DNA from 2 places in the Paenibacillus sp. FW101-FHT12H11 genome. Region 2 is predicted to be linked to the other one. Evidence: riboswitches for the same ligand, from Rfam matches in the RefSeq annotation. Region 2 holds a riboswitch; the other holds the start of a gene.
What was found. A riboswitch is a leader RNA that binds a small molecule or an ion and turns the genes downstream of it on or off. The one in region 2 is predicted to bind thiamine pyrophosphate.
Positions count from the first base shown of each region.

Region 1: it holds a riboswitch for thiamine pyrophosphate, as region 2 does, so the genes downstream of both, AC3WTJ_RS31115 (ECF transporter S component) here and AC3WTJ_RS14490 (DUF561 domain-containing protein) in region 2, are expected to answer to the same signal.

Region 1 is NZ_JBYTCO010000011.1:234,609-249,994, reverse strand. Features, by position in the region: gene AC3WTJ_RS31135 (DUF3105 domain-containing protein) at 1-89, opposite strand, end outside; gene AC3WTJ_RS31130 (hypothetical protein) at 287-838, shown strand; gene AC3WTJ_RS31125 (methyl-accepting chemotaxis protein) at 774-1,706, shown strand; gene AC3WTJ_RS31120 (hypothetical protein) at 1,942-2,382, shown strand; TPP riboswitch at 2,545-2,655, shown strand; gene AC3WTJ_RS31115 (ECF transporter S component) at 2,878-3,474, shown strand; gene AC3WTJ_RS31110 (ABC transporter ATP-binding protein) at 3,481-4,956, shown strand; gene AC3WTJ_RS31105 (energy-coupling factor transporter transmembrane component T family protein) at 4,947-5,744, shown strand; gene AC3WTJ_RS31100 (YuzC family spore coat inner layer protein) at 5,755-6,231, opposite strand; gene AC3WTJ_RS31095 (S-layer homology domain-containing protein) at 6,384-7,994, opposite strand; gene AC3WTJ_RS31090 (nitroreductase family protein) at 8,419-8,997, shown strand; gene AC3WTJ_RS31085 (pseudouridine-5'-phosphate glycosidase) at 9,059-9,973, opposite strand; gene AC3WTJ_RS31080 (carbohydrate kinase) at 9,976-11,088, opposite strand; gene AC3WTJ_RS31075 (hypothetical protein) at 11,233-11,622, opposite strand; gene AC3WTJ_RS31070 (PH domain-containing protein) at 11,726-12,343, opposite strand; gene AC3WTJ_RS31065 (Ig-like domain-containing protein) at 12,475-15,066, opposite strand; gene AC3WTJ_RS31060 (methyl-accepting chemotaxis protein) at 15,337-15,386, shown strand, end outside.
Region 2 is NZ_JBYTCO010000004.1:190,924-206,309, forward strand. Features, by position in the region: gene AC3WTJ_RS14435 (adenylate/guanylate cyclase domain-containing protein) at 1-1,069, shown strand, start outside; gene AC3WTJ_RS14440 (GNAT family N-acetyltransferase) at 1,047-1,583, shown strand; gene AC3WTJ_RS14445 (HEAT repeat domain-containing protein) at 1,602-4,664, shown strand; gene AC3WTJ_RS14450 (ATP-binding protein) at 4,702-5,139, shown strand; gene AC3WTJ_RS14455 (STAS domain-containing protein) at 5,136-5,471, shown strand; gene AC3WTJ_RS14460 (PP2C family protein-serine/threonine phosphatase) at 5,523-6,899, shown strand; gene AC3WTJ_RS14465 (eCIS core domain-containing protein) at 7,029-7,805, shown strand; gene AC3WTJ_RS14470 (YbjN domain-containing protein) at 8,036-8,557, shown strand; gene AC3WTJ_RS14475 (hypothetical protein) at 8,993-9,655, opposite strand; gene AC3WTJ_RS14480 (FAD-dependent oxidoreductase) at 9,851-11,356, shown strand; gene AC3WTJ_RS14485 (bile acid:sodium symporter family protein) at 11,437-12,420, opposite strand; TPP riboswitch at 12,580-12,678, shown strand; gene AC3WTJ_RS14490 (DUF561 domain-containing protein) at 12,822-13,469, shown strand; gene thiO (glycine oxidase ThiO) at 13,453-14,640, shown strand; gene thiS (sulfur carrier protein ThiS) at 14,624-14,827, shown strand; gene AC3WTJ_RS14505 (thiazole synthase) at 14,834-15,386, shown strand, end outside.

The DNA of each region.
Region 1 (15,386 bases), on a different contig from region 2:
CCAATGATGGCCAAAATGAAAAGTGCTGCCCCTATATAAAGCAAAATTGCAGTAAGATTCGATCCGTTCTGCATGGTGGTAGTATCCATTTGATATGAGCTCCTTTACGTTAATAATCCGTCATACACTACATATTGTAGTTTCGATAGAGGCAAGAAGTCAAATTCTTTGTAAAGATCCCGTTTTGGGCATAGAAAAAGGAGGATTTTCCCTTTCAATTGTTGAATCATGTAAGTAAATGTCTATTTTTGTAGAAAAAATTATAGAAAAGAGGGGGTATGACCAAATGACAGCACAAATGCTGGAACTACATAAAAGAAACGGGCTAATGGTGAAGCTGTTATGGGCTTGTTTGGTGTTAGGAATGGGGGCTTCCTATAGATCCATGGGAGTCGTTATGACGCTGCTGACTTTTGGAGCGCCTATTGCGCTCATTTGCACGCTGCTGATCTGGAGGAAAATCGGGGTCACTTACACCAAGTATATTATTGCCATAGGCCTTAATGTGATTTCATATTTCTTTATGACGCATAATCTCGCTTTGTCCAGCATGCTTATCTTGTATTTAAGTTTAGCGCTGGTCTCCTTGTATATGGATTATAAGCCGTTACTGCTTAATGGTGTTATCGGAATCGTTAATTTGAACTATTTCTGTTCCACGTTGTCGGGTTTTTTATGTGCTAATCATCATTACGCTAATAGGTCAAGGCCAGATAGGATTCCGATTATTAAGCCGTGTAGCTCAGAGCGGTCGGGAGTCCGAGGTGTCACGGATGAAGACGGAAGAGGTTTTGACAGGCGTCCGTACGACAACAGAGGCGCTAGGAACTTCCAGTAATACGCTTCATGAAAATGCCTCCGTGACAGGCAGAATTACAGAAGAAGTTGTTGCGGCTTTCCAAGAAATTTCCATCGGTATTGAATCTCAAGCCACTTCTATTACGGACATTACAGCGGCTATCCAAGAAGTGAATGAGACGGTGGAGATGACCTCATCCGCATCGAATACGATGAGCAGCAGATCCCGGGATACAGCTCGCATGACGAATGAAGGCAAGAGCCAGATGGAGGATCTGACGCATAAAATCAAGGATATTACTGTGATCGTAACGGAAACGTCGAGCATCATGAATGAAGTGAACGAAGAAAATGTGAAAATCGGAAATATCGTGACAACGATTGCCGATATCGCGAATCAAACGAATCTTCTGTCGCTCAATGCGTCCATCGAGGCAGCTCGAGCCGGGGAACATGGCAAAGGGTTTGCCGTAGTTGCCGGTGAGATTCGGAAACTTGCAATGAACGCACACGTAGCTTCAACGGATATCTCGGAGATTCTAGGCTCTATTCAGCAGAAGGTGGAGACCGCAGTTGAGAAGGTAACCGTTGGCAAACTGGCGGTAGAATCGGGCAGAAAATCAGCGGAAAGTGTTGATCAGCTTTTCGAGGTTATTAACACGAATACAGCTGAGGTCATGGAGCAAGCGGAGAATTTGCAGCGCATGAACCAGCAGTTGCAATTGTCTTCCCAGAAGGTGGCCGAGGAGATGACATCCGTGGCAGCGATTACGGAAGAGTCTGCTGCATCCGTGCAGCAAGTGCTCGCAAGCGCGGAAGTGCAGCAGAAACGAGTGGAAGATATCGTTGATAGCATCCGCCAGTTATACGGATTGACGCTGGATTTAAAACTTCTGATGGATAAATAATTTCTCCAAAGGCATTGCGAGTGATAAAAATAAAGATGGACATCGTTTTTACATACGGTGTCCATCTTTATTTTTGTTTATCCGAATTTTATTTACCGAGAATGCACGACTATAACGAGAAAAATTCATGGAAAATACCATTTTTGAATTTTTATTGGAAAATAATAGAATTATATGGTATATTGTATGAGGATATTCGGCCGATACCCAAATAATGAAAATGGAGGGAAATAACTTGCTTAAATTAAAGAAAATAGTTCCAGCGCTAGTTATAACTGCTTCTCTTTTATTCTCATCCCAATCTGCATTTGCTATCTTCGGTATAAACGATACTAAGGAAAATGCAGCAATCGCTTTTGCAAACATTAACTATACTTGGAAACTTGACGCACCAGCAGATGAAGATTGGAAATACTATACGAATACTTCTGGCACAAGTAAGAACTTATCTGGGTACTTACGTCCTCCTACTGGTAAAAATTATGACTTGCAACTTGTTCTCAAATTAGCGAGTGGGTACGAGTATACATTTAGTACTACGGACAATGGTCCTGGGAATTCTGATGGATTCAATACGACTCTTCAGCCTGGAGATACAATCTATTTCAAAATTAAATCGCATAATTTTGACTACGATACTGTTAATCCGTATCTATTCACATTTACAGCTAGTTAATAATTGTAAGATGAGCTTATAAAAGCGCCCTTAGGGGTGCTTTTATTTTTAATAAATGCATAAATTATGAAGCCCTATAACTCAAAAAAAGATGAAGTAAAATAAACTTATTGCTAATTTTAGAATGCTGATGTAAGATTTTTCTGTGAGATAAACTAACCGAATAGCTTTATCGGGAGCTTGAGTAGTCAGGCTGAGAGTGCGGGATTATACCGCTGACCGTTCGATCTGATCTAGATAATGCTAGCGCAGAGAATGATAGTACGCTACTTTTGGAGTAGTGTGCCTATGTCAAAGTATATGGCCGCAGAGACTTTATTGTCTTTTGCGGCTTTTTTAATGTCCTATTATAACTCTGGGTAATGCCAGCGTAGAGAAATGGAGTGCCTCTTTCTGCACTAATTTTATGCCTGTCGCATCCCGGTAGGCTTTTTTTTGTCGTGTTCGCCTATCTCATTTGAAAATCGTATCCAAGAAAAGGAGTGGGAAGTAGAAATGGCACAAAAAGAAACAGGAGCAAAAGGGTTAAAATTAACCGATATCTTGGTCACGATCGTGATCGCGGCGGTATTTGGGGTGATTTACCGTGTATGGGGTCCGTTATATGACAGTCTCAAACCGATCGGCCTGCACGTCGATCAACTAGGTTACGGTATGTGGTTCATGGCGGCTACATTTGCTTTTCTGGTTATTAGGAAGCCAGGGGTTGCGTTATTGGCGGAAGTTGCAGCCGCGACGATAGAAGCGCTTTTTGGAGGGACATGGGGGGCAGCGACGCTTGCCTACGGTATCCTTCAGGGGCTTGGAGCAGAACTGATTTTCGCGCTTTTCCTATATCGTCGGGTGAATGTGGGGGTAACGGTGCTTGCGTCCTTCGCGTCCGCGGTGGTCTCCCTGTTTATAGATAAATACTATGGCTATATTGATCAGCTAACCTTCTGGAATTATTGCTTATTTATTGGACTTCGTCTCATTGGTTCTGCCATTATCGCTGGCGTATTCGCCTATTACTTGGCCCAAGCATTGGCTCGTACCGGTGTGCTTAACTTGGTTCGTCCCGTTTCCAAGAAAGATTACGATGCACTGGGGTAATGGGTTATGAGCGAGGAAATCGGTGTTACCAATCTGCGCTTAAAATATCCCGGTGACGAGGTTCCCCTGTTATTTCAAGGGGTTTCCTTTTCGGTCATGCCGGGGGAAAAGGTGCTGCTGCTCGGGCCAAGCGGCTGCGGGAAATCGACACTGCTCCAAGTGCTGAGCGGGATCGTCCCCGATATTATCGAGATTCCGTTGAAAGCAGATAAGCTTGTCACACCAAGCCGCTGGGGGTACGTGTTTCAAGATCCGGACGCTCAGTTCTGCATGCCGTATGTGGATGAGGAAATTGCTTTTGTTTTGGAAAATAAACAGGTCCCCCGCGAGGAAATGCCGGAACGAATCACGCATTATCTGAGCTTGGTGGGGTTGCAGCTGGAAGACGCTCATACCTTAATTGGTCAACTGTCGCAGGGAATGAAGCAGCGATTGGCGATTGCAAGCGTGCTCGCGTTGGAGCCGGAAGTGCTATTTCTAGATGAGCCTACGGCGTTATTGGATGATGAGGGCACGGGGCTTGTTTGGGAAACGATCCGGTCCATTAGCGCTGACAAAACCTTGGTCATTGTGGAGCATAAAATCAGCGGCATTCTCGATCTCATCGACCGTTTGATTGTCATCTCTCCAGATGGGGAGATCCTGGCTGATGGCTTACCACACGTTGTATTTGATAAGTATAAAAAGCAGCTTGCCGACTACGGGATTTGGTATCCGGGCGTTTGGAACGACCTCGACGTGGGACGTACAGGTAAGAGCAAGTCGGCCGAGGAAGCTGAGAATCGGCAGCCGATCATGTCCTTTCGGGATTTCATCGGGCTTCGCGGCGGACAGATCAAGACCTCTGTGGATAACTTAAGCGTCTATTCCGGTGACTGGATCGCCATCATCGGTGCCAACGGCGCGGGCAAAAGCTCGCTCCTGCTCGCCATCATGCGGCTCATCCCGACCAAGGGCAGCTGCTGGATCGAAGGCGTGAAGGGCAGCAAAATCGAGCAGCTTGCGGAGCAAGTGGGCTTCGTGTTCCAAAACCCCGAATTCCAATTCGTGACGAATTCGGTGGAAGAAGAATTGCTCTACTCCCTGCCGGAGGCGGAGGGAGGGAAGGACACCCAGCAGGCCGCTCTAGAGGAGCTACTGCGGGAGTACGATCTGCTCGCACTGCGCAAGCGGCATCCGTTCCAGCTCTCGATGGGCCAGAAGCGCCGCTTAAGCGTAGCTTCGGCGATGGTGCGCAGCCCGCGTATCCTGCTGCTCGATGAGCCCACCTTCGGGCTCGACGCAAGCGGCACGATGCGCATGCTGGAGCAACTGGAACGGCTGCGCGCAGGCGGGACCGTCATCGTGATGGTGACGCACGATGAGGAGATCGTCAAACGCTGCGCCACGCGCGTTTGGCAGGTTGAAGCCGGGTGTGTGATGGAACAGTCTGCGACTTTCGCAGCACACACCGAGGAAGGAGCGCCGATGGTATGCAAATAACGTTCACGTATCGTGAAACCTGGCTGCATCGGGTTAATCCGGGAGTGAAGCTTGTCCTGTCGCTGCTTCTCTTTATCATTGTGGTATTCACGCATAATCTGAATACGATGATGTATTTGACAGCGGGCGCGCTGGTGCCGCTGTTCGTTTATTCAGGGCAGCCGATGCGGCGCCTGCTGCTGTATGCTTCGCCGTTCCTGCTCATCTTCATCTCCTCTGCGGCGGGGATGATGATGTTCGGCAGCGGGGACACGGAGTGGTTTCGTCTCGGATTCATTCGAATCACGGAAGAGAGCTTTTACCGCGGTTTGCATCTGGGCTTCCGCGGCTTACAGGTGGCGGCTGTCGGCTTGCTGTTCAGCCTGACGACGCGTCCTGTTGCCCTGTTCTATGCGCTGATGCAGCAGTGGAAGGTCGCGCCGAAGTACGCTTACAGCTTCCTTGCCGCATTGCGCATGCTGCCGCTTATGCTTGAGGAATTCCAGACGCTGCGCTACGCGCTCAAGGTGCGGGGTAGGAAGCAGAGACGCAGCTGGCTGACAGGTTGGTACACCGTGATGCGCATGTATGCCATACCGCTTCTTGCGCAGAGCATCCGCCGCGCTCATCGGACAGCTGTGGCCATGGAAGCCAAGCGTTTTTCCACACAAACCAAACGAACTTATTATTATCAATCCAGCTACTCCAAGTTAGATATTTATTATCTGATGTATTGGCTGCTTCTTGTTATATTCGCGTTTTGGGCGGGGACGGCGTGGCCGATTTGGAGTGCTTTCGATGTACGATAAAGGAAGTCGGCTATTGCCCCCATTTGAGTGCTAAGGTTACCTCACAGCAGGGGGTGTCAGGGGTTTGCGGATCAATCGTAAACTTCACGGAGCTTGGTGAATAACTAGTCACAATAACAGATTTAACGCCGAAGGAGTGGACAATACGATCCACTTCTTTTTGATTTCCCTGTTGGGCATGTGTCATTAACTCGTGAGCGATGGCGGGTTCAGATAGTTTTTGAATGAGAAGAGAAGCGTCCTTCAGCAGATGATGGGAAGAGGCAATCGAGTTGGATAAAATTTTAGAATCAACCGTTGGATAATCACGAGGAATGATCGTATTTGTATGGTAATGAGGATAATGCTGCTCCCAACCTGTCCAAACTTCCGAATGATCTTGGTGTTCATATTGGCCATATAGTCGCATATTTTGGGAAACGGATACAGTCGCGGAATGCGGATATAAAGGTTGTTGTTGAAAGAAATAAGCAGGGTAGTTGTACATGGGACGGACCCCTTTTCTTAAGAAGTTGAGCTTGCGCATGCTTTAGCAATATATGTTTATTGGGCGTGTTGGTGCATGTGAGGCGCAGAACGCAAAAAAAGGCCGCCATAAAGTAGTGAAACTACTTCTGGCAGCCAATTTTGAAAGTGTAATTAGTTGCGTTGTAATGTTACAAAGCTTGTTGCTTCTTGCCCCGTAGGAGTAACAGCCGTTAATTCAAAGGAAACAACGTTTCCTTCAACGTGAACTTTCCCATTTTCACCAATCGTTACAGTACCTACTGGGTCAACTCCGTTACCTTTTACTTTATTGGCCATAAAAAGTGTGCCTAGTGCAAAGTTATAATCCGCAATCTCGTTGTTTTCATATTTGATACCATAATTATCTGTTAAAGTAAGGTCCATCTCTGTATACGCATTAATATCTGCTGTGTACACACCGTTAGTCACTGTCATGATTTTAGTGATAGAAGTTTCGTCTGCTTTAATCTCTTTCGCAATAACTGCGTCGTTGGTAACAGTCACCGTTAAATGCAGTTGTTTGGAATCACCATTACCGACTTGAACGACCAAACTGATATCAGCTGTTCCAGCTTTGTTGCCGAGTACGTAAGCGTGATGATCAGATGTAAGACCAACTTTAGCAATATTATTATCAGACGAGAATACAGATTGCACAATCCCAGGAACGGCTACAATGTCACCGCTAGCGTTTTTAACTTGGATTTCAATTTCTTTGGCAAATTTACTTTTTGTGGGATCTTCGGCAATCGCCTGAGTAATGTTGCCTTTTGCTGAACCTGTTAGACCGCTATCGATAACGGAAGCCAACGTGTATTTACCTTTAATTGAAGTATTGCCCGTGTCAATAGGAGCTACGCTGAAGCTGCCAGTAGCTGTTTTAATCGTAGATGCGTCAAGTCCGCCTAGTGTTACAGTATAGTCTCCCGTAGCAAGCGCAGTGTCAACCGCAAGCGTTGCTGTAAGACCGTCTGCCGACCAAGTTGTTGTTGCAGGAACTGTTGTTGTACCATTTTTAAGCGTGAATGTTGCTTTCGCTGCGTCTACTTTTTTGTTCAGTGTAACTTGAACTTGTTTATAGTCGGAAGAAGCTTGAACTTTTGTAATCGAAATAAGAGCTTGGTTATCAGTGTCAAAAGCTTGCTGTGCTACGTAAGAGCTAGTAACAAGGTCAGCGCGGTTAGCAGCTTGATCACCGGATTTTCCAGTTGGGTGAATGCCAAGTTCCGTTGCCTGTTTCACAGCGTCCGCGTACCATGGCGTGCCTGTTACGGAAACGGTTTTCCCCAGTCCTTTAAGCAGCAAAGTGTCGAGCTGACCCGCAGTGACGGAATCGCCAGGAACGAAGGTTGTATCTGTCACGCCGTCGATCAATCCAGCTTTTTTCGCAGCTTCGATGTAAGGAATTGCCCAACCGTTAGCGGAATCGTCCGCATGAACATCAGTAAAGCTGGACACCTTAACAGTAAGATCGACAGGAATGTCGTAAATCAGCGTTGCTACTTTTGCAAATTGGGCGCGAGTCATATTCTGCGTAATACCGAACGTATCATCGGACACGCCTTCGAATATATCGGATGCTAACATAGCATCGATTTTTGCTTTTAATGAAGCATCAACATTGGCTAAATCGGTGAAATCAGCACTCGTTTTGCCAGCTGCAGAAGCAGGGTGTGTTAGGACAGAAGATGTCAACAAAGAGAAAGCCATAGCAGCTGTTGCAATCATCGTTAATTTTTTCATTTAGATGTAGTACCTCCTAGGTATGAATATATGATTCTAGCAAGTAGTCTTGTTCGTTCTGTTGCTATAACTATAGCTTGACTGATAGCCATTGTCATTGTCAAATTCTTGGCAGTCGAAGAACGAGAGTGCTAAAAGGGAGGGAAAGTCCGCTGTCCGCTGTTTTTTTCACTTTCCTCTATCCATAGACGTCAATATGGCTAAAAAAGTTTCTGTAGTTCCGCTAAGCTTCCCAAAGAAATTCTCACAAGATACCGAAGCCTGTTGGAGAGGGAGTTTCCCCCGACCCGTCAGGTTTTCTTATTGTCTATATCATTATTTTTGAGTGACCTGTATGTTTGCTGTTGCAGGATCGTACATATAACAATAGACTTAGAGTAGATACATTAATGAAGTGTAATTTTAAGAGTGGAGTGGGAGAAGCATGGAATTGAAAGAAGCAATCCGCAATCGCCGAAGTATCGGGAAAGTCAAGCAAGACTCTGTTGACAAAGCGCTGATTGAAGAGATATTGGAAGCAGGTACTTGGGCGCCAAACCATTGCCATACGGAACCGTGGCGGTTTTGGGTCATGACGGGCGAAGGCCGCGGACTGCTTGGAAAAGGGTACGCGGAGGTCGCGGCGTCTGAAGCTGACCCGGCATTGACGGAAGAAGAGCTGGCTGCGCTGAAAGGCGCTCAGATGAAGAAAGCCTTCCGCGCGCCGGTGGTCATCGCCGTGGCGGTTACGCCTTCGGCACAAGCCGTTGTGCCGGAGATCGAAGAGTACGCGGCTGCACACTCCGCCGTACAAAATATGCTCCTGACCGCGCACGCGCTCGGTCTGGGTGCGATCTGGCGGACGGGAGCGCCGACCTATCATGCGAAGATGCGCGAAGTTTTCGGCCTCGGCGCGAAAGAGGAGCTCGTAGGCTTCGTCTACCTCGGATATCCGGATATGGCTACGCCGGCGAAAGCGGCGCGTACCCCGTTCGCGCAAAAAACACTTTGGGTCAGCGAGTAGTCTTCGCTGACAAATAAAAACCCTCCATATCCACGATGATCGTGGGCATGGAGGGTTTTGTTTATTTGCTCTTGAGCGCAACCGCAACCTTCGCGGCGGTTTCTGCATTGTGGTACACAAGCGCGATGTTCGTCTCGAGGCTGCGCCCTTCGGTCAGCTGCTTGATGCGCGCTAGCAGGAAAGGCGTGACCTTCTTGCCGGTCACGTTCTGATCTTTGGCTTCAGCAAGCGCCTGCTGGATGAAGCTTTCGATCTCAACATGGTCCATGGCGGATTCCACAGGGACCGGGTTGGCGATGATGGCGCCGCCGGCAAGGCCGAGCTCCCACTTCGTGCGGAGCATGGCCGCAATGCCTGCTGCCTCATCGAGGCGGAAGTCTACGCCGTAGCCGCTTTCGCGGGCGTAGAAGGACGGGAACTCGCTCGTTTTGTAGCCAACCACGGGAACACCGTGGGTTTCCAAATATTCGAGCGTGCGCCCAATATCGAGAATGGACTTCACGCCTGCGCAGACAACGGCAACGTTCGTCTGTGCCAGTTCAGTCAAATCGGCGGAGACGTCCATCGTCACTTCGCCTTCGCGGTGTACGCCGCCAATGCCGCCGGTAGCGAACACTTCGATGCCCGCAAGGGCAGCACCGATCATTGTGGCTGCGACAGTTGTCGCGCCGATTTGGCCCGACGAGAGGATGTAAGGGAAGTCGCGGCGGCTGACTTTTTCCACGTGAGGGTTCGTCGCGAAAGCTTCGAGCTCCTGCTCGTTCAAGCCGATTTTGATTTTACCGTCCATGATGCCAATCGTAGCTGGAACGGCGCCGTTATCACGGATGATTTGTTCGACCTTTTTGGCCATTTCTATATTTTGCGGGTAAGGCATCCCGTGAGAAATAATCGTAGTTTCTAAGGCAACAACAGGTTTATTATTCGCCAAAGCGTCTTTCACTTCATCAGTAAACGTTAGGTAAGTTGTATTCATCATTAGGATTCGTCTCCTTTGGTCAAGTGAAGTAGGGTTTGTTGCAGTCGTTCTTCCGTCAGCTCGCTCGCGACAGATTGGTCGGTTTGAAGCGTAATATGTGAAGCAGTAAGTCCATACATACACGATTCCATATAGGTGGATTGCCGCATGACCCCGTAAGCAATACCGGCGACAAAAGCATCGCCTGCACCCGTGACCTCCACAACCTTGGTGGGAATAGGGGGGAAGTGCCGCTCGCCTTCCTCGCCGGCATATATGACGCCTTGACTGCCGAGCGTAATAAAGACATGGCGGACGCCGCGAGCGCGGATCGCTCCTGCAATCGTGCTGTAATCGCTGTTGTTGCCGCCGTCGGGCGCGATGCCTGCCAGCTGGCAAGCCTCTTCCCAGTTAGGGAAGATAGCCGTTACGCCGTGCAGATCTTGCGGGAGCTTTTTAGCCTTTTCCGAAGACACGGGATCGATAAATAGCGGCAGGTTTTCTTCTTTGCATCGATCAATCAGCTCGGCGAGCGTCTCGGCGGGCAAATTCGTATCCGCAATGATGAGCTTGGCTGAAGCCACATGCGGCCATTTGTCGCGCAGCAAAGCAGGTGTACATTTATCGTAGATATCCATATTGGCAAAAGCGAGAAACATCTCGCCTGTCGCGTCGAGCAGCGCCGTGTACGTTCCGGTGTTCTCACCTTGGAGTACGATGGCTTGACTGACATCAACGCCGCGCTTTCGCGTTTCTTCCAGTACCCATTGGCCTGCCTTATCATCGCCAACAACCGTGAGCAGCGCCGCCTGGCAAGCTAGTCCCGCCAGCGTCTCCGCGATATTGCGCGCAACGCCGCCGCAGGACTCCGTCACCGTGACTGGATTCGAAGAGGCCAGACGGATGGCTTGCTTGCTAGTCGCTTTGCTGTCTAGGTTCGCACCGCCGATACATATGACCGTATTCTCATCCGAGGTCACGTATGCGCGCCCGCGGATCGTCCCTTTCTTAGTCAGGGCCGCGATGTAGCCGGCGACAGCGGATCGGGAAATGCCGATGATGCTGGCCATTTCATGCTGAGAGATGAATGGATTCTGACGAATGAGTGCTAAAATTTGCTGTTCACGATCCATGAAATGACTCCTTTCGATCGTAGACTATCTCTAGTTTATATCAGGTTCGGACAAATGTCCAACTAACAAACATTTGTCCTTAAAGTGTTCGCAAATGAAAAAGAGCCTGCCTCCCGAAACCGGGAACAGTGCTCCTAGAATGGCTTATTCCGAATAAGAAGACTCCGAACGGCTTCGGATACCGAGCAGCCCCAGCAGTCCCAACAGGCCGATATAGCTCCATCCGCCCCAGCCCTTATTTGTTTTGTCCTGTGTAGGAACCATTAAGGCTTTCATCGAGGTTGGCGGTGTAAGTCCATATGCCGCGGCATGTTGCTTCATATCCGTAGTCATATGCAGTCTTGCCTCTGCCCCAGGCATACCGAATGGATTGGTCTGATAAAAAGTGGGCGAACCTTGCTTGGCCGCCTCCCAGCTTTCAGCAGAGGAGATCATTTGCTGATTATGAGGATGCTTGCGATAATGATGAGCCCCAAGCAGGACGGTAATACACAGAAATGAAATCAAAGCCAGTTTCATAAATCGGGGAAACATATTCCATACCTCCAAGCACTTCTTAAATAGTGGCCTGTAAATGCAGGTAGGATTAGCTTCCCCAATGCCTGAAAACTTATGTATTTAATAAATGATGACAAACTTATTGATTAATGAATTTCTCAAAAACGAAGCCGAAATCCTTCACTTTGTATTGCTTATGCGTGCTCACGAGCCAGTCGAAAGCGCCTTGATTCACCTGCTTGAATTCCTCAGAGAGCTTCTGCCCTTCGGTTTTCGTCGTACGGTTTAATGTGGCGGAAGCCAGCTCGATACTTTGCTTCGCGTAATCCAGGAAGTGCTCATTTTCCTGTGTGATTTCGGAAATTTTAAACAGAGCTTTATACAAGTCTTTCAGTTCTTCAACATGCTTTTTGTGGACATCAATCGAGAAATGGACAGAACCCAGCACGAATTTGATCTCCACATCGAGATCGACCGTACCTGCTGTTTCGAAAGATACTTGGGAGAGGGCATATTTGCTGTAAGGGTAACGGTTCAGCACCCGTTTCTTGCTTATGGCGCTCGTGCCGTCGAGATGAATTAATGCTTGGTTCGTGAAGCAATATTCATCCGATTTGGATTTAATCAAAAAGAAAATTTTCTCGTTATCCTCATGCATAACATAATCATCGGCATCGACCTTATCGTAATTTTCAGGCTTGATCACGGAACCTACATCACTTAACCCCAGAATATCAGCTGCTACTTTACCAAACATAAAATCAACCCTCTCATGAACAAATAAATACCTATTTAGTATAGTACAAAATATGGAAAGCAGGCGAGTGTTATGACGCAAAAAAAAGGCTACCCAGAAGTAGAAACATCTACTTGAGGATAGCCTTTGTACTATTTAGTAACCGTCACTTGAACTGTTGTTCTCATGTTGGAATATGTCACCGTAATTCTTGCTGTTCCTTTGCCGGTTGCTTTGATGATGCCGTCTTTCACATCTGCGATCATGATATTCGAGGATGTCCACAAAGCTGGTTTCGTTACATCTTCTTCAGATCCGTCCGTGTATGTGGCTAGAGCGTTAATGTTGGCTGTGCTGCCTTCTTTGAGCTCAACTTTGACCACATCGGTTTTTAAATATTTCAAGGAGTCGATTTCCACAGGAATCGCAACCATTTTGCCACCAAAGGACCCGGTGATCGTTGTTTTACCAGAAGCTGTAGGTGTGAAAAGTCCATTTGTCACGGTACCCAGCTTATAGGCGCTAACTTTCCATGTCGCTGATTCCGTGACATCTTTCGTTGTACCGTTTGACAGCGTTGCTGTCAATTTAATTTGGACTTGATCGCCCCGTTTTGTGACGATGAACGTCTTGTCTGCCGTAAGTCCTGCAACTACGCCGATTTCGACCGGAATCGAAACGCTTTTGCCGCCGTAAGTTGCCGTAATGGTTGCTTTCCCTCGTGATACCGGAGTTACAACCCCTTTGGATACCGATACAATTGCGTTATTGCTTGTTTTCCACTCGGCATCATTGGTAACTGTACGCGATGCGCCTGAGGAATCGGTAGCCGTCAGAACAATCGTGCGTGTTTCATTCATGTCAAAAACCAGATTAGGTACATTCGCCGTTAGATCACTTGCCATATCGATTTGAACCGAAATCGTAACTGTTTTGCTGTCTAGTTGAGCAGTCAATGTAGCTTCTCCAGAAGCTATAGCTTTCACGACTCCGCCGTCGACGGTCGCGGTTTTCGCATTGCTGCTTGTCCAGATCACGTCGGAAGTAACATCTTTTTTCGTTTCATCCGTGTAAAGCGCTTCGGCTTTCAAGTTCACGGTGTCGCCTTTTTTCATAATCAGCTTCTCTTGGCTGACCGTAAGGCTCTTCAGAACACCAACAGACACTTGAATGACCGCTGTGCGCGTTCCATATTTCGCCGTAATGGTCGCTGCGCCTGTAGCAAGACCGAAGATTTCGCCATTCTGTGCTTCCGCAATGTCCTTGGAGCTAGTTGTCCACTCCGCTTTGTTCGTGACATCCACCTCGCGGCCGTCCTTGAAAGAGGCCATCAAAGTGACTTTATCGGAACCGCCGATTTGTAGATTAACGGTTTTTTTGCTTGGTTTGATCATTGTAGGGATATCAACTTCCACTTTCGTAGTTGTTGTTTTGCCGCCATATTGCGCAGTTATTGTAGCGACACCAGGTTTGTAAGTTGTGACTTTTCCTTTGATAACGAAAGCTACATTCTCATCATCTACGCTCCAGTCAGCGCTATCCGTAACGACTGAGCTTGTGCCATCGGCATAGGTAGCGTGAAGGACCAGAAGCTGCTCTTGTCCTGTCTGTAAGGAAACAAGATCGGTATCTACAACCAAGCGGCGCGGAACTTCCACGTCTACATTGGCTACAACAGCTTTATCTCCGTATTTCGCGTAAATCTTCGCTTCGCCAATCGCGATTGCGGAGAGCTTACCTTTGGAAACTTGAACGATATCCGCATCACTGGACGCCCACTCGGCGCGATCTGTGATATCTTCCGTTTTGCCGTCGGCATACGTAGCGGTTAATTTCAATACGCCAGTAGTATCTTTCTTCAGAAGCAAATTCTGTTTATCTAATTCGAGTTTGAGCGTACTATCCACGTCAACCGTAATTGTCGTAGATTTGGTGCCGTAAGTTGCTGTCAGGTTGGCTGTGCCCACGCTGTAGCCTGTAACTTTACCTTTGATAGCGTCGGCGACATTAGGTTTATCTGTCGTCCAAACGACTTTCTCTGAAACGTCGGCCATATCGCCGTTTGGATAAGTTGCCATTATTTTAATGTCAGCTGTTCCGTTCAAAAGCAAGGAAACGGTTGAGCTCTCCGCGTCAATACGGCGGACAACCTCAACATCAACAGGTACCGTCAGGGATTGATTCATATATTTGACCGTTACAGTTGCGCTGCCTGGATTTTGTCCTTTGACCAAACCATTGGTAACAGTAACGATGGAGCTTGTATCTACTGTGTAGTCTGCTTTACTCGTCACATCCTCAGATGTGCCGTCATCGTAATAAGCGGTAATTAATAGTTGATCTGTGCCATTCAGACGAAGCTCGAGAGAGCGTTTGTCAGTCGTTAACGATTTTACTTTTTTGCTTACAGTGACATTCACGATTTCGGTTTTACCCATATATGTAGCGGTAATCACAGCTTTTCCTTCTTTTTTGGCTGTCACTACACCTGCATAAACGGAAGCAACGTCTGTCGTACCGGAATTCCAATCCGTTTTGACCGTTGCATTCTCGGTAGATCCACTTACGAAAATAGCGGTCGCTGTTAGATTCGCAGTATCCCCAACTTGCAAAGCAAGCTCATTCTTGTTCAGGACGAGTTTGGAAATCTCATCAGCGGCAAAGGCGTTTCCTGCGATTAAAGATTGACTGGCTAAAATGAAAATGAATACCAAGGATAACCACTTGCTGTGTCTAAACCTCACGTTAATAATCCCTCCGATATCGTTCCGTAATTAAGTTATGAATGAAAAACTGGGAACCTAATTAGTATCGGATAATCAGGGCTCGAAATGAATAGCTGTCACAATATCTACCGAATTTTAACCTTGGGATGATAAAAAAAGTTTCGCTTTTTCATAAAACAACTTAAAACAATTAATAAAAATAAAATAAATAAAAATTAGTTGTGTTTATTGTCTGCTTTTTGAATGACCTGTATATTTAAAAGCAGATTACTCAGGGGAGATGAGAAAATGAAGAAGATCAGATTTATAAGCATCGTTGGGAACTTGAAAATTAGCAT
Region 2 (15,386 bases):
CGTTGGTTTGCTGCTTGTACTCGTTGTCATGACCTATGTATTGCTGTCATCAATCCGGAAGCTGCGCAATAGCGTCGGCGAGATTGCCAAAGGCAATTGGGACACGGTTGTTACGATCAACACGCGCGACGAGGTGTCAGATCTGGGCGACAGCGTCAATACGATGGCAGCCCGTATTCGGGACTATATTACCAAGGTAGAGAATTTTAGCCAGTCCTACTACCGTTTCGTTCCTCAGCAGTTTTTGCGATTCTTGAACAAGGAAAGCATTCTGGAGGTTGAACTTGGCGATCAAGTAGAGAAAAACATGTCGATTTTGATTTTTAACATCCGAAGCTTCTATTTGCTTTCCAAGAAGCTCACGCCGGAAGAGAACTTCAACTTCGTCAATTCGTTCCTTAGCCGGTTCGGCCCTTATGTCCGCAAGCATCAAGGTCTTATGAACAAGTATCTGGGTGCTGGCTTCATGGCACTTTTCCCGAATCAAGCGGATGAAGCGCTGCAGGCGTGCGTTGAGATGCGCAAGGAGCTGGATCTTTACAATTCGCATCGGGCAAAAGTCGGCTATTCGCCGCTGGATTTCGGTATCGGCCTGCATAAAGGACCGCTCCGTCTCGGGATTATCGGCGAGCAGCAGCGCCTGGAAGGCAATGTGATTTCTGACGGTGTGAATGTGGCAAGTATGCTGGAGAAAATGACGGAACCGCTCGGCGCATCCATTCTCATTACCGATCATGTGGTGCAGTCGCTGCAACAACCGACAGCCTTTCAATACCGAAACCTGGGATTGATTCAGGTAGAAGGAGTGAAGGAGCCGCTTCGATTGTTCGACGTTTATCAGGGCGATCCCGATACGATTCGGGTGCTTAAAGAGAAGACTAAGACGCTATTCGAGCAGGCGGTCACGTATTACCAGGTAGGACGTTTCTATGATGCAAGAGAAGCTTTCTTGATGGTCATTAAACAGAATCGTCAGGATAAGGCGGCACAGCTATACTTCTATATTTGTGATGAATATTTCCAACATGGTACGACAGCAGAGTGGAATGGCACATTATCTGTTTCATGATGAAAGAGGCGAACTTGATATGCAAGTGCACGAGTTGACCACAGAGAGAGACGCACAACGGATTACGGAATTTTATTTATCTTCCTCCTCATTTGATGATCAAAGGCATACGCCGGGGGAGTTGGAGCATTTTCGCAATGCTCCCCTGCTTAGCTTGACTCAGCGCAATCATTGGCATTGGTTTATTGAGAATGAAGCCGGAGAGATTATTGCGGTGACCAGCTGCAAAGAAAATGAGCATCAATCCGGTGGTTATTTATGGGATTACTTAGCCGTACATCGCGATTATCGCCGGCATGGCTTTGCGAAAGTTTTGTTTCAAGCGCTAGAAACGTTCTCGAGAGAAGCGGGGGGGCGCTACATTCTTACGTATACATGTGATTTACCCGAATACCAACCTATTCAAAAAATGTTCCGGGCGAACGGCTTTGAACTCATCGGCACTTACCCGAATTACTATTACGAAGGCGAAGCGCGATTAGCTTTCTATAAACCGCTTATTGAAGACAAATGATAGATTGGACCTGATGATATGCAAGGAAGCTTAACCAGATGGATGGGACTGCGGACGGAAGATATCCGAAAGCTGTGGATGATGCTGCCGATCTTTTATTTTAGCGGGATTGCGGAATCATTGAACTATACGGCATTTATGGCCCTTTTTAACCAAAGATTCGGCGTGCAGTATTTGCCCTACATCTATATTGCCGAAGCGGCCATCATGCCTCTGGAGGGTTGGTTGCTGGCAAAGCTGGCCAATCGGTTGCCGAAGGCCAAATTGATGACGACGCTCTATCTGTTGATGATCGGTTTACTGGTGTTGAACGGTGCGGTGCTGCTGGGCTTCAAGCTGGGCGGCATTGACTTCCGCTATTATTATCCCATTATGTTCATCTCCTCCAACTTTGTTGTCAGGCAGCTGACGCTGCTCTTGTGGAGCACAGCTTTTGACTTATGCCCTACGCAGCAGGCCAAAAGATTGATGCCTGTGTTCATCGCGTCCACGACGACGGGTGGAATTACCGCCGGCTTGATTGCTCATCAAATCGGCAAGCTGCTAGGAACGGAAGCCGTCTATGCGCTCGCTCCGGTGTTGATGGTGTTCGGCTTCCTCTTTTTTCGAAAGGCGCTCGCGCGCTACTTGGTGCCTTTAACGTTAAAAGAAGATCTGCGGCTGAAAAGCCAGAGCGGAACGGTTCAGGCAGAGGAAGAAGAACAGCAGCTGCCTGCCGGTTACTATGCCAAGCAGATGCTGCGCAGCCCGTTCCTATTGTGCGCAGTTGCGCTAATGACGCTGATGCCGGCCGTGTATTTCATGATCGAGTATCAGTACTTTACCGCGGCGGAAGCCAAGTTTCCACTTGAGGGCGATTTAACCTCTTTTTACGGCTTAATTACGGCGATTCAATTCACGTTCTGCCTTTTGCTGCAGACGGTGTCTACACGCTTAATGAATTGGCTCGGCGCAAGCAATATGCTGCTCGCCATCACCGTGGTATTCTTCGGCGGATTCGGACTTACGGCCTTATTTATGAATCAGTCCCTTGGATTGGCGCTGGTTTCGGGTTCCTATGCCATCTTCTATATTTTGCTGTATTACATTGCAGAACCTTGTTATCAGCTTTTTTTCAAAATGATGCCCATCTCCAAAAGGGACGGCTATCGTTATTTTGCTCAAGGTGTCGCTGCCTCAGGCGGGATCTTGATCGGCTCCTTGCTATCGTTGCTGCATTCCTTCGGCTTGATTCAGCTGTCGCTGCTAGCTTGGCTAGGCGTGGGTTTGGCGGTCGTTCTCGTCATTGTCGCTTGGTACGGCAGGCACTTATACATCCGCGAGCTGGTTAAAAGTGTGCAATCGCTGCATGCTGATTTGTCTGATATTGCGGAGTCCTTTATCGGGGGCATCCGCAGTTCCAAGGCGCTTTCCGCCATGCTGGGCTACTTGAAGCATCCGAACGATTATGTGCGGGAGCTGGCGCTCGAAGTCATCGGCAAAGCGAAGGATTCCGCGTTTCTGCCCCATTTGATCGGGATGATCGGGGAAGAAAGCTCACGCATCCGTATAGCCGTGCTGCGCGCGATGAATCTCCAAAGCGCTACGATTCAAGATCTCGTACAGGTTGCGTCTTTCCTTGAGGACGAAGACCCGGAGGTGCGTGCGGAAAGCGTGAAACTGATTTCGAAAGCAACGCATTTGAAAAGCCAGTCGCACTTTTTCATTCGCGTCAAGCTGTTGGATAACCATCCGAGGGTTGTACATGAAGGGGTTAAGGCGCTTTACTCGCTCGAAAGCGAAGAAAGCTATCAAGCATGCGACGAGGCGATTATCAAAATGCTCGATAACGGCGGCGAATGGGCTGTCTATGGCTGCCATACCGTAGCGGATCTGAAGCTGGACAGCTATTCCGCTTGGGTGTTGTCGCTGCTCGATGATCATCGGCCTGCGGTTAAAGTTGCCGCTGCGGCCTGTCTCGGTAAGCTTAGCCACGTCGAGGCGATTCCGATTCTTCTGAACATGGTGCCTTTGGCGGATCAGGAGCTGCGCAAAGCGATTCTTCAAGCCTTGGTCGATATGGGCGATAAAGCATTGCCGACCCTGTCGGGCAGCCTGAACCATGCGAATCCTTTCATCTGGAACGCAGCCGTTACTGCTCTGGCAGAGCTGCTCGATGAAAATAAACTGAGAACGCAGCTCGTTGACCCTTGCGTAAATCGCATGCTAGCTTCGACGCAGGAACGAGCTTTGTCGGAAGCTCTGCTCCAACTGGGCATGAAGGGATTAGCGGAGCTTGCGAATCAACGGTGCGTTGAGCTGCACAATGCGCTTGTCGGCGGGGCTTGGGCCGTTATGGCCAAGTTCGTTGACGAACGTGTTGTGGCGACGCTGCGCGAAGCAACCAAGGACGAGAACGAAGAGGTCCGGGAGAATGCGCTTGAGGTGTTGGCCGAGGGGCTGGGGGACCGTAAATTGGCTTTGGCCCTGCTGGAATTATTGAAGCAAGGAACGGCCAGCAGCGATACAGCGATGACCCAGCCGCTCAAGTTGCTGCAAGAAGCTGCGAGATGGTCGGACGATTGGCTGAAGGATATTGCGGTTTACGCATTAAGTTCACTGGAGCGTGATGGGATGAGAGAAGAGCGCAAGTTTTTGACCATGCTGGATAAAGTTATTTTCCTGAAGCAGGTATCCTTATTCGCCGATTTGTCAGTGGATGAACTGGGGTTAATTGCTGGTATTGCGACGGAAGAAGTCCACGAAGACCTCACCTATTTACTGCGCCGGGGGCAAAGCAATTCCGCGATGTATTTAATTATTGAGGGCAATGTTGAGCTGAGCAATGAGACGGGTGTAGGTGAGACAGTAACGATTGGCGTTCTGGGACCCAAACAACCATTTGGGGAAACGACGGCTCTGGACGGATCGCCTTCTGCCGTTACAGCTCAGGCTATTTTCGATGAAGTGCGAGTGCTTGCGCTGCAAGGTGAAAGTCTTTCCCGACTGGTGAGATTGTATCCAGAGATCGGCATCGGCCTGCTGCATGCCTCAAGTGCCCGTGTTCGCTTGCTGGAAAATATGCTTTTGAAAATGGCTTAAATGGGCTAGGTGGATAAGCAGAGAGGGCGGGACGAACGTGTCAGTAGAGACCATCGTGTTAAGCAATGATCTGAAGGAGCTTGAGCGGTTAGGCGTATTCTTAAAAGGGCTGTCACCGGCGATGGGCATGGATGATCAGACGTTATTCCAATTGAATTTGGTCTGCGACGAGCTGGTAACCAATGTCATTCTCTATGGGCACCCCCCGGAGGAGTGCGGTATGCACACGATCCGTCTCGACATTGGGGCTGCTGCAGATAGCTGGGAGCTTTGCCTGACGGATCGCGGAGTGCCTTTTAATCCGCTGCTCAAGGCAAGCCCCCGGGTTGATCTTAGTATGGACGAGCGTGGCATCGGCGGTCTGGGTATTCACTTTGTGAAACAAGTGATGGATGATATCCGCTATGAGCGTCTGAACGAAGAGAATATACTGATGATGACAAAACGCCGAATTCAGAAGGAGGGAATATCATGAATGTAACGGAGAGTATGCAGGGGGACATCGTCCTGCTGAGCTTAAATGGCAGACTGGATGCCAATACGTCAGCGAGTTTGGAAGCCGCTTTCTCGAATCTGGTCGAACAAGGGAAGGGCAAGTTTGTTTTTGATCTGCAAGGACTTGACTATGTGAGCTCCGCAGGACTTAGAAGCTTATTGTCCGCAGCGAAAATGATCAAGGTCATCCAAGGCAAGTTGGCGCTTGTGCGCATGAATGAGAATGTCAAAGAGGTTTTCGATATGTCAGGGTTTAGTTCCATTTTTTCGATTTATGACAAGGAAGATGATGCGATCCATGCCATTTCCTAGCCGAACGAGTAAGTGTGAAAGCCGAGCCCACGAACTGGGGAGGCGTACGAAATGAATATCGTCGTAGGTGCTCTTCTTCTTGTTTGCTTGGTGATTGGCATCGTGTGGCAGCTTAGCGAACGAAGGCGCAAGACGGCTGATCTGGAGCTTCAGCGGACGATGCAGTTGTTCGATGTCAGCTTGGAAGTGAACTCGACGATTCACAAACAGGATTTGCTGATCAAAATCATGGAGACCTCCTCCCGCATCATGAATGCAGAAGCTTCTTCCGTCATCTTGGTCGATGAGGAAAAAGATGAGCTGTTTTTCGACCTTGCGCTTGGTGAAAAGGGCGATGAAGTCCGTGAAATTCGCCTCAAAATCGGCGAAGGCATCGCCGGCTGGGTGGCCCAGACCGGCCAATCGGTCAAAATCGACGATGCAGCGCAGGACGAGCGCTGGTCCTCGAAGGTCGCCAAACGTGTCGATTACCCGACGCGCAACATGCTTTGCGTGCCGCTGGTGAGCAAAGGTAAAATTATCGGCGTGCTGCAGGTGCTGAACAAGCGCGAGGATGTGCATTTTACCGACCGTGATTTGCAGCTACTAGAGTCCATTGCTTCTCCGATCGCGGCATCTTTGGAGAATGCCATGCTCTACGACGTTTTGGAGAAGACGACGGCCGCCAAAGAACGAATGGAAAGCGAGCTGCGCATCGCAACCAACATTCAAATGGGCTTCTTGCCACGTCAAGGCTTGTACATGACGGCGGATGCCAATGAAATTACGGCGGAAGCAAGGGCTTTTATTCGTCCGGCACGTGAGGTCGGCGGCGACTTTTACGATTATTTTCGACTTGGCGACGATAAGTTGTTTTTCGTTTTGGGGGATGTATCGGATAAAGGAATTCCTGCGGCGTTGTTCATGGCGGTTACGATGACCTTGCTCAAGGGGAAAATGAGCCCGGATATGTCGCCTGGAGAGCTGCTTACAGCCGTGAATCAAGAGTTGTACAAGGACGATTCGACGATGTTTGCGACGATTTTCTGTGGTGTGCTTCATGTAGGCACGGGGCGTCTGCAGTACTGTGACGGCGGTCATTGTCCGCCATACATTGTCCGTGGTAACGGGGATGTGGAACAGCTGAAGGGGAAAAAGGGACTTCCGCTTGGCGTCATGGATGATATGCTATATGCGGATAACGAAGTGACGCTTGACCAGGGTGACCGCCTGATCATGTATACGGATGGCATTACGGAAGCAGAAAACCGGCAGCAGGAGCAATACGGCTTCTCGCGACTTCAAGAGCTTTTACAAAAGGAGTTGTCGAGCCAGCCGGCACAGCTACTGGAACAGATGACCCAGGATGTTGACCATTTCGCCAATGGCGCTATCCAATCGGATGATATTGCCGTGCTCATTATAGATCGAAAACCAAACAAAATGTAACCTCAAAAATCAGCAGGTATGATATAGTGAAAATTAGAAGACATCATGCGCTCAGATACGGATAATGATGGGGCGCAAGCCGTCAATTGATGGCATTTTACTTAGTACGACCATTCTAGGAGGGTTCATATGCCAATGCATCTATCGCGTATCAACAGGCAGCCAGATACTTCCCTGCACAATCAACATCGTAATAAGAGTCATTCACAAGGGCAGTCTGCAGGAGCAGATCTTATGAATATACAACGGGCTATTGGGAATAAAGCGGTAGGCAGTATGCTGTCCATACAGACGAAATTGACGGTTGGGCCGGCCGGAGACGCTTATGAACAAGAGGCGGATCAAGTTGGCAAAGAAGTGGCGGACAAAATTGCAGCATCGGAAAATAGCGGAGCTTCCGCTGATGTGCAGCGGAGCGAAAGTGGAGAGTCGGAAGAGGAAGAGCTGCAGATGAAGCCGTCCTCGGAGACGATCCAGCGGAGCGAAGGCGGAGAGATGGAAGAGGAAGAGCTGCAGATGAAGCCATCCTCGGAGACGATCATCCAGCGGAGCGAAGGCGGAGAGATGGAAGAGGAAGAGCTGCAGATGAAAGCTTCCGACGGCGAAGCGTTTGATGCGGATGCTTCCGTTGAATCGGAGATTAAATCCATGCAAGGCAGCGGCAGTAAGATGGACGCGCAAATTCAGGCGAAGATGGAATCGGCCTTTAATGCGGATTTCAGTAATGTTAACATTCATAATAATCCACAGTCGTCGGAGATTAGTGCTTCGTTAGGCGCAGAAGCTTTTGCAACAGGGAATGATATCTTTTTCCGTGAAGGGCGCTATAATCCGGATTCGCGCGAAGGTCAGGAGCTGCTTGGACATGAGCTAACGCATGTTATCCAACAGCGAGGCGGCAAATAAAGCGAATCTCGTATAAGCAACAGGGGGAGCGATGTCGCCTGTTGCTTTTTCGCGTGTGGGAGTAGGTGAGTGTATCCCTGTATCCCGTTCACATTTGCACAGAAGCATTGGGAAGAAGTATATTTGCACTTGAGAAAGTTAAGAATGAGCAGATTAAACGAGTAAGCAGATGAAGAATTAAGCGGCCTAGTGAAAGCATTGGGCAGAAGAAAGTAGGAGGGCGGACACATATGCTGCCAGATCATGTACACGAGCGTCATTTCGCGCAATTAGGGCTCTTAAAAGAGATTTTGGATGAGACAGGCCTTGCCACCAATTTGTTGGAGAAATCAGACGCGATTCCGCTTCACGTGCTGATGGCCGGTTTTCAAGAGGATAAAAAGGAACGGGAACGGTTCCTGCACTTTAGCTTTTTACCTTTGAACGACGAAGAGATCGCTGCGATTCAGCTGCTGCAAATATACAGTACGCTTCCTTTTCACCTTGAAGAGGGGAAGCGCGAAGAGGTTGCCGCCTTGCTGCTTGAGATCAACACGCGGTTGCCGATTGGCCATTTTGGCATTAATGAGCATAATGAGCTGCATTACCGTTATGTGTACAGCATCTCGGCTGCGCGCTCTTTTGACAGTGAGGAAGTGCTGGAGATTTTGAGCTTGTTCGTTTATATGTGTGATATGTTTGCCGATCACGTGGAGCTGGTGGCCAGCGGTGAAGCGGATGCCGAGCAGGTTGTTCAGGCACTAAGAGGTTAATCATCAACGCCGAAAAGGGCTGTCCCGAATGTAGAGTTATCTACCGACGGGAAGCCCTTTTTGCGTTCGGGTTAATCTTACTTTTTCGATATAACGGGCAAAAAAACCGAATAAAGCAGCCCACTTACGCGCTAACGGACTCAGGCGCCGCTATTCGATGAAATAGAGCCCTTTTCAAAATCTAACGGACACAGCAGCCGCTATTTTCCTCTACAGCAGCGTTTTTCGCTGCTTTAAGGTGCAATAACGCTTCTGGAGTCCGTTAGCTCAAAAATCAGGCTATTTTATTGGAAATAGCGCCTGTGGGGTCCGTTACAATTGGCTGTTGTAGCACTAGGCAAAGTCTAGCTCATTAATCGCGTACACGAACAGGCTGTCTTCGCTATACACCAATTTCCGCGGACCAGAAGTTCCTCTAAAGATGATGCCGCTGCTTTATTTCACTCTCTCCTGCAAAAGCTCAACAAGCTGTTTGCCGGGATCCTTCATCATTTGCCCGCCATTGCCACCGGCAGGACGATTGCCGCCGTTGCCACCGTTCTCGCGAGGTTGTTTCCCAGCGTTCGTGCCTTCAGAACCGGCCCCTGCATTCGGTGAAGCCGAAGAGGAAGGTGCGCCTGAGGCGTCCGGTTTCCCGCCTTTTTGCCCATTAAAGTTGCCACGCGTGCCATCGCCTTGGTTCCCGCCGCCATTCCCGCGATTGGCCATCTTGCTCGCAGCGTCGTCGATGAACTTCTTCTGCGCGTCCGTCAGCTTCTCGAGCAGCTTCGTTTTGTTCTCGTCACTGAGCTCAGCCTTGGTTTCGATGTCCTGTGCAACAGGAAGCATAACTTGGGCTTGATCCTTAGTAATTGCAAGTCCTTCCGCTTTGTCCATCATGAGAAGCGTTTGGAAGGTGCTGAACAACTGTCTTTGCGCCTGGCTCATAGCGGGACGATTCTGCCCCTGCTGCTTCGCATCTGCCGAAGGTTGCGCGCTCGCTTGAGGTTGCGCTGTACTTGCCGCTGCTTGCTGAGGGGAAGCTTGGTTGCCGCAACCGCTGAGCAAAGCGGGAAGAAGAATGCATAAGCCGGCTATTTGTTTCATTTTAATTTTCATATGTCTATGTACCACTCCTATCGATAGTCTTCCATTTCATTCTCATTGTACGGCGTAATTATGAAAAAAAAGAGAAGGGAAGCTGAATAGGAGATAAATGTTAGCTTAAAAATGGCTGAGTGGGATGTGATTGAACTTTATTGCATGAATATCGTCTTTTAATTTATCATCCATAATTTGTATTTGGAGCGAGCAATGAGAAGATATCAGGGATTAGAAATCAGTTTGCTTTTTACTAGTCTATTATTTATGGCTGCCTGTGATCAGGTAAACGTGCAAGTGGAAAAAGAAAACCGTAGTTCAAGCCATACACAAGTTGTTGTGATTGGTTCGGAAATAGAAGGAGCCTATCTGGCTAGGGCAGCGATCGATGAGGGGGTATCGGTCACTATTTTAGATCCCAGAGAACATCCGGGAGGACAGCTCATACAAGGACAAATGCAGTTTTTGGATGAGCCCGTCGATGACCAAAATCGGTCCTTGCTCCAAGGAAGAGTTAAGGAACTTTTTAATCGCTATAAAAAAGGTGAGATAAGAAAAACAAATGAATTTGCACAGTATTTCAATACACTCATAAAGGGGGTACCACTTGAATCTGGCATTTCAATTACCAATATTGATAGGATGAAAGATGCGGTTACAGGTACCCAGAAGATTAAGGCCATAACCTATCGTTCAAAGGAAGGATCAGAAAAAACGATCACTGCAGACTACTGGGTAGAAAATACGGATTTCAACGCTTTAGTAGGTGGCCTTGAACTGGAACGTATTCCAGGCATTGAGACTGTATTCGGCGGACCACGACAGTACATGGCAGCTTCAATCATGATGAAATTTCGCAACATAGATTGGGAAAAGTTCCAGAGGGAAACGAATCGCTTAACCAAAATAGATTTAGAAAATAAATACGGTTCAACTACTACAGTTACAGATAAATTTACATGGGGCTTTGGGAAGGTTGGAGCGACATTTACACCAAGTAACAGAGAAGTATTTCTCCGGGGGCTTAACGTGATTAATCAACGAGATGGTGAGGCCCTGATTAATGCCCTATTGTTATTTAATGTGGATCCTTCAGACAAGGAAAGTGTACAAGCTGCATTAGACAGAGGAAAGGCGGAGACGCTTCGTATCTTACCTCATCTTCGTGAACAATTGATTGGTTGGGACAAAGCTGAAATCAATGGCTTTCCAGATTATTTGTACATTCGTGACTACAACCGTTACCAAACTGAGTATGTTTTGCAGGCAGCGGACCTGATGAGTGGCAAAATGTTCTGGGATAACGTGAGTATAGGTGGATACCCGATTGATCTCCAGGGAACAGCAAGTCACACATGGGGGCAACATAGCGGTGATCCCGACAAATATGGGATGCCATTACGTTCTTTTATTCCTAAGGGGTTTGCAAACGTCATTCTAGCAGGCAAAAACGTAGGAGCCTCGTCTGTCGCTTATGGCAGTGCGCGCATTCAAGCCAATACGTCTTTAGCTGCTGAAGTCATAGGTATACTACTTGGGCAATTAAAAGAAGGGCAGGATTTAAGTAGACTAGCACAAAATGAGATGCAAGCTATTCATGAATATATAAAGGGTAAGTATGGAATTACCCTGAATGGGATATCGGCCAATAATAAAATGGGAGACTTGACTGAAGAACAAATTGAGCAGTTGAATAAAGGGAAACTCTTGCTTCCGTAGGGGGTACTCTGTAAGTACTATGAGAGCAAAGTTCCTTTTACCTCCAAATTAAAGAAGAAGCTGCACGGGCAGCTCCTCCATTAAACTTGTTTGGCTCGATTCACAGTTAGATTAGGTCTATCGCTTTTCAAAGCGTATTTTCTGTTCAAAAGAAATCCGAATAACGACGCCAGAGACTGCTGGAACAGCATCCCGAGCACAACGGGAATCGCCACCGGAGGCGGAAAGTACGCTACAGCAAGCACGGCGCCGGCGCTAATATTCCGCATCCCGCTGTTAAACGTAAGCGCCACAACGACGTCCTGCTCCCACTTCATCAGCTTGGCGACGATCCATCCCAGGATGTAGCCGAGGGAAGCGAGGGCTAGTACAAAACCGGCCAAACCGAGCAGTTTGGCATTAAAATCACGCAAGTATGGCGCGATAACGGAGCTGTTAATCGCAACAACGATGCCCATGCATATTTTCGAAAAAGGACCTAGACGGCCGCTCCACTGCTCTTTAATTTTGCCTTTCGTCCATTGATTAAGGAGCATGCCCAGCAAGGACGGTACGACAATCATGAAGAATAGACCTTGCATCATGGCAAAAGTGTCCATCTGGACTTTCGTGCCGACCAGTGCAGAGAGTGTATAAGGCACAACAAAGGGTGAAAGAACGGTATCCATGAGAATAATCGATAGGGTCAGCACGATGTTTCCACGATAAATGGCGACCCACACGAAGCTTGTAATCCCTGTTGGAATGGCTGCGGCCAGAATGAGCCCTGTGATGGTTAACGGTTCCGAGCTGTAAACGGCGTGACCGAGTCCAAGCGCAAGCAGCGGCATACCGACATGTAGAATCAACAGCGTTGCGATAAGAGGGAAGGGCTGGACGATCACTTTAACAAATTCCTTGAAGCTGGAGCTGATGCTGCCCGAGAATGTCATAAAGGCAAACAGCCAAGGCGATAAGAAGGTAAAGCCGGATAAATGACTGCCGAGCAGAACACCGATAAGCACGCTGACAGGTGTGATGAGCGGCAAAATTTTTTCCAGTTGGCGATTCAATTGAGCTAGCATCTGGGTGTTCATCCTTCCTTACAATGGATAATAAAGGCCGAGGGTTGCGTTCTCCCCATTATAAGAGCAATAGCTTCGGGTGACTAGGATAAGATGGATTGGAAATTTTTATTTCCATCGACTGGATACCGTGTTATGATAATGAACAAATGAATACGAATGTATCCCTAGGGGCGCCGCAAGGCTGAGACAGAGCAATCTGAACCCTTTGAACCTGAACTGGGTCATACCAGCGGAGGAAAGTGGAAACCGGACTTTGGCGCCTCATTTTTGCATGTTTATTATGCGGGCAACCTACAACCACTTTTCTTAGGAAAAGTGGTTTTTTTGCGTCTTGATTGCCGCACCAGGCTGCCTTGCCTATCGATACATCGGTATAAAAAGTGAGGAGGCGGACTTCCATGTCCGAGCGCGAGCTGCATGTGATATCGAATGGCAAGTTGGCATGGAAGGAGATGGCTGCCATTGCAACCCGGATCCATCCTTATGTCACGGCTATTCATATCCGAGAGAAAAATAAGCCGATGGATGAAGTTTTTATGGGCGTACAGTATTTGTTGGAACAAGGTGTACCCGCGAAAAGCCTTTGTATCAACGGCTACCCCTGGATGGCAACTGCTGCAGGGCTTGGCGGTTTGCACCTTCCCGAAAGCTCTCCGCAGCTGCTGAAGATAAGAGATAGCTATCCAAGCGCGCATCGCACAGGAGTCTCCGTACATAGCACGGAGGAAGCTGTCAAACGCGAGCGTGAAGGGGCGGATTATGTCTTGTATGGGCATATTTTTGCAACAGGTTCAAAGCTGGGGGTTGAACCAAGAGGGCTTGAACAACTAGTGAATGTTTCCCGGCAGGTAACGATTCCGGTCATCGCTATCGGTGGCATAACACCTGCAAGAGTAAGGCCTGTTCTGGCTGCGGGAGCTTCCGGCATCGCGGTGATGAGCGGCATTTGGGAGGCGGATGACCCCGTGGAAACCGTAAAAGCTTACATCCAAGAGTTGCAGCAGCAAGAAGAAACTAGAGGTGAGAGACTTGAAGCATACGAGTGACGTTATCATCGTTGGAGGAGGCGTGATAGGCGCATCGATCGCCTATCACTTGGCGAAGCGAGGCCAGTCCGTCACGCTGCTGGAGCGCAGCAGGCTGGGGACGGAGGCCTCGGCCGCCGCAGCCGGCATGCTCGGAGCGCAGTCCGAGATGGCGGACACCGGGCCCCTGTTCCAGTGGGCCAGGCAGAGCAGAGCGATGTTCCCCGAACTGAGCGGGGAACTGAGGAGCCTCACGGGCATCGACATCGGTCTCGTCCGTGAAGGGCTGTTGAACGTCGCGCTCAGCGACGATCAGGAGCAAGAGCTGCGCGCGAGGGAGAAGCTCCAGCGCGCAGCGGGTGAAAGAGCGGAGTGGCTGAGCGCAGCCGCAGCCGCAGCGCTCGAACCCGCGCTGAGCCGAGCGACGCGCGGAGCATTGTACCTGCCCGAGGATGGGCAGGTCGAGGCGCCGCAGCTGGCGGCTGCTTTCGCGCAGGCGGCGCGGGTGCTTGGGGCGAAGCTGCAGGAATTCGCCCATGTGCAAGGGCTGCTGACGGAGCGCGATCGCGTCGTCGGCGTAATGACGAGCGAGGGGCCGCTGTATAGCGAGCACGTTGTTGTGGCGGCCGGGACGTGGAGCGGCCAGTTCCTCGCCGGCAGCGGGATCGACCTGCCGGTGTATCCCGTGAAGGGGGAGTGCTTCTCCGTACTCACGGAGAAGCGCGAGCTGCAGAAGACCCTGTTCACGCCAGGGTGCTATATTGTCCCCAAAGCCGGAGGACGGCTGCTCGTCGGCGCGACGGTTGTGCCGAACAGCTACGACCGCAAGGTGTCGCTGGCAGGGCTTGCAGAGCTGATGGAGCGAGCGAACCAATTAATGCCCTTAATCGGCGATGCGGAGTGGGAGAAGGCTTGGTCAGGCCTGCGTCCGCAGACGCCAGACGGCATGCCGTACATTGGCAAAGTCCCGATGTATGAGGGATTATTTGCGGCCTGCGGGCATTACCGCAACGGGATTTTGCTCAGCCCGATCACAGGGAAGATCATCGCTCAGCTCGTATTAGGCGAGGACGCAGGCAGTTTACAGCCCAGTTTGGACGCATTTTGCCCCGATCTGTCGGGAACATCCAAGCGCTTGGAAAGCGGGCGACTACAAGGAGAGGAGCTGCACAGCATTGAAGCTGCACATTAACGGCCAAAGCGTCGAGGTTCCGGATGCGATTCGTACGATTGAAGAGCTGCTGGCCCATTTTGAGCTGCAGGAGAAAATGCTCGTTGTCGAGCATAATCAGAACATTTTACAAAAAGAAGATCATGTGAAAACGGAGTTATCGGAAGGACATAAAATCGAAATCGTTCATTTTGTTGGAGGGGGATAATTAACCATGTTAAAAATCGGTCCATATGAATTTCGTTCAAGACTACTGTTAGGCACAGGCAAATTCCCGGATTTTGATATTCAGAAGCAGGCTGTGGATGTGAGTGAATCGCAGATTTTGACGTTTGCGGTGCGGCGGATGAACATTTTTGAGGCGAGCCAGCCGAATTTCTTATCTATGTTGGATGTGTCGAACTTCACGCTGCTGCCGAACACGGCCGGGGCGAAAACAGCGGAAGAAGCAGTGCGCATCGCCAAATTGGCGAAGGCATCCGGGCTTTGCGACATGATTAAGGTAGAAGTGATTGGCGATGAAATGACGCTGCTGCCTGACCCTGTTGAAACGTTAAAAGCGTCGGAGATGCTGCTGGAAGAGGGCTTCATTGTACTGCCGTATACCTCGGATGACGTGTTGTTGGCTAAGCGCCTGCAAGCGCTTGGGGTGCATGCCATCATGCCGGGAGCATCACCGATTGGCACCGGGCAGGGCATTATTAATCCGCTCAACTTGAGCTTCATTATTGAGCAAGCAACGGTGCCGGTCATCGTCGATGCCGGTA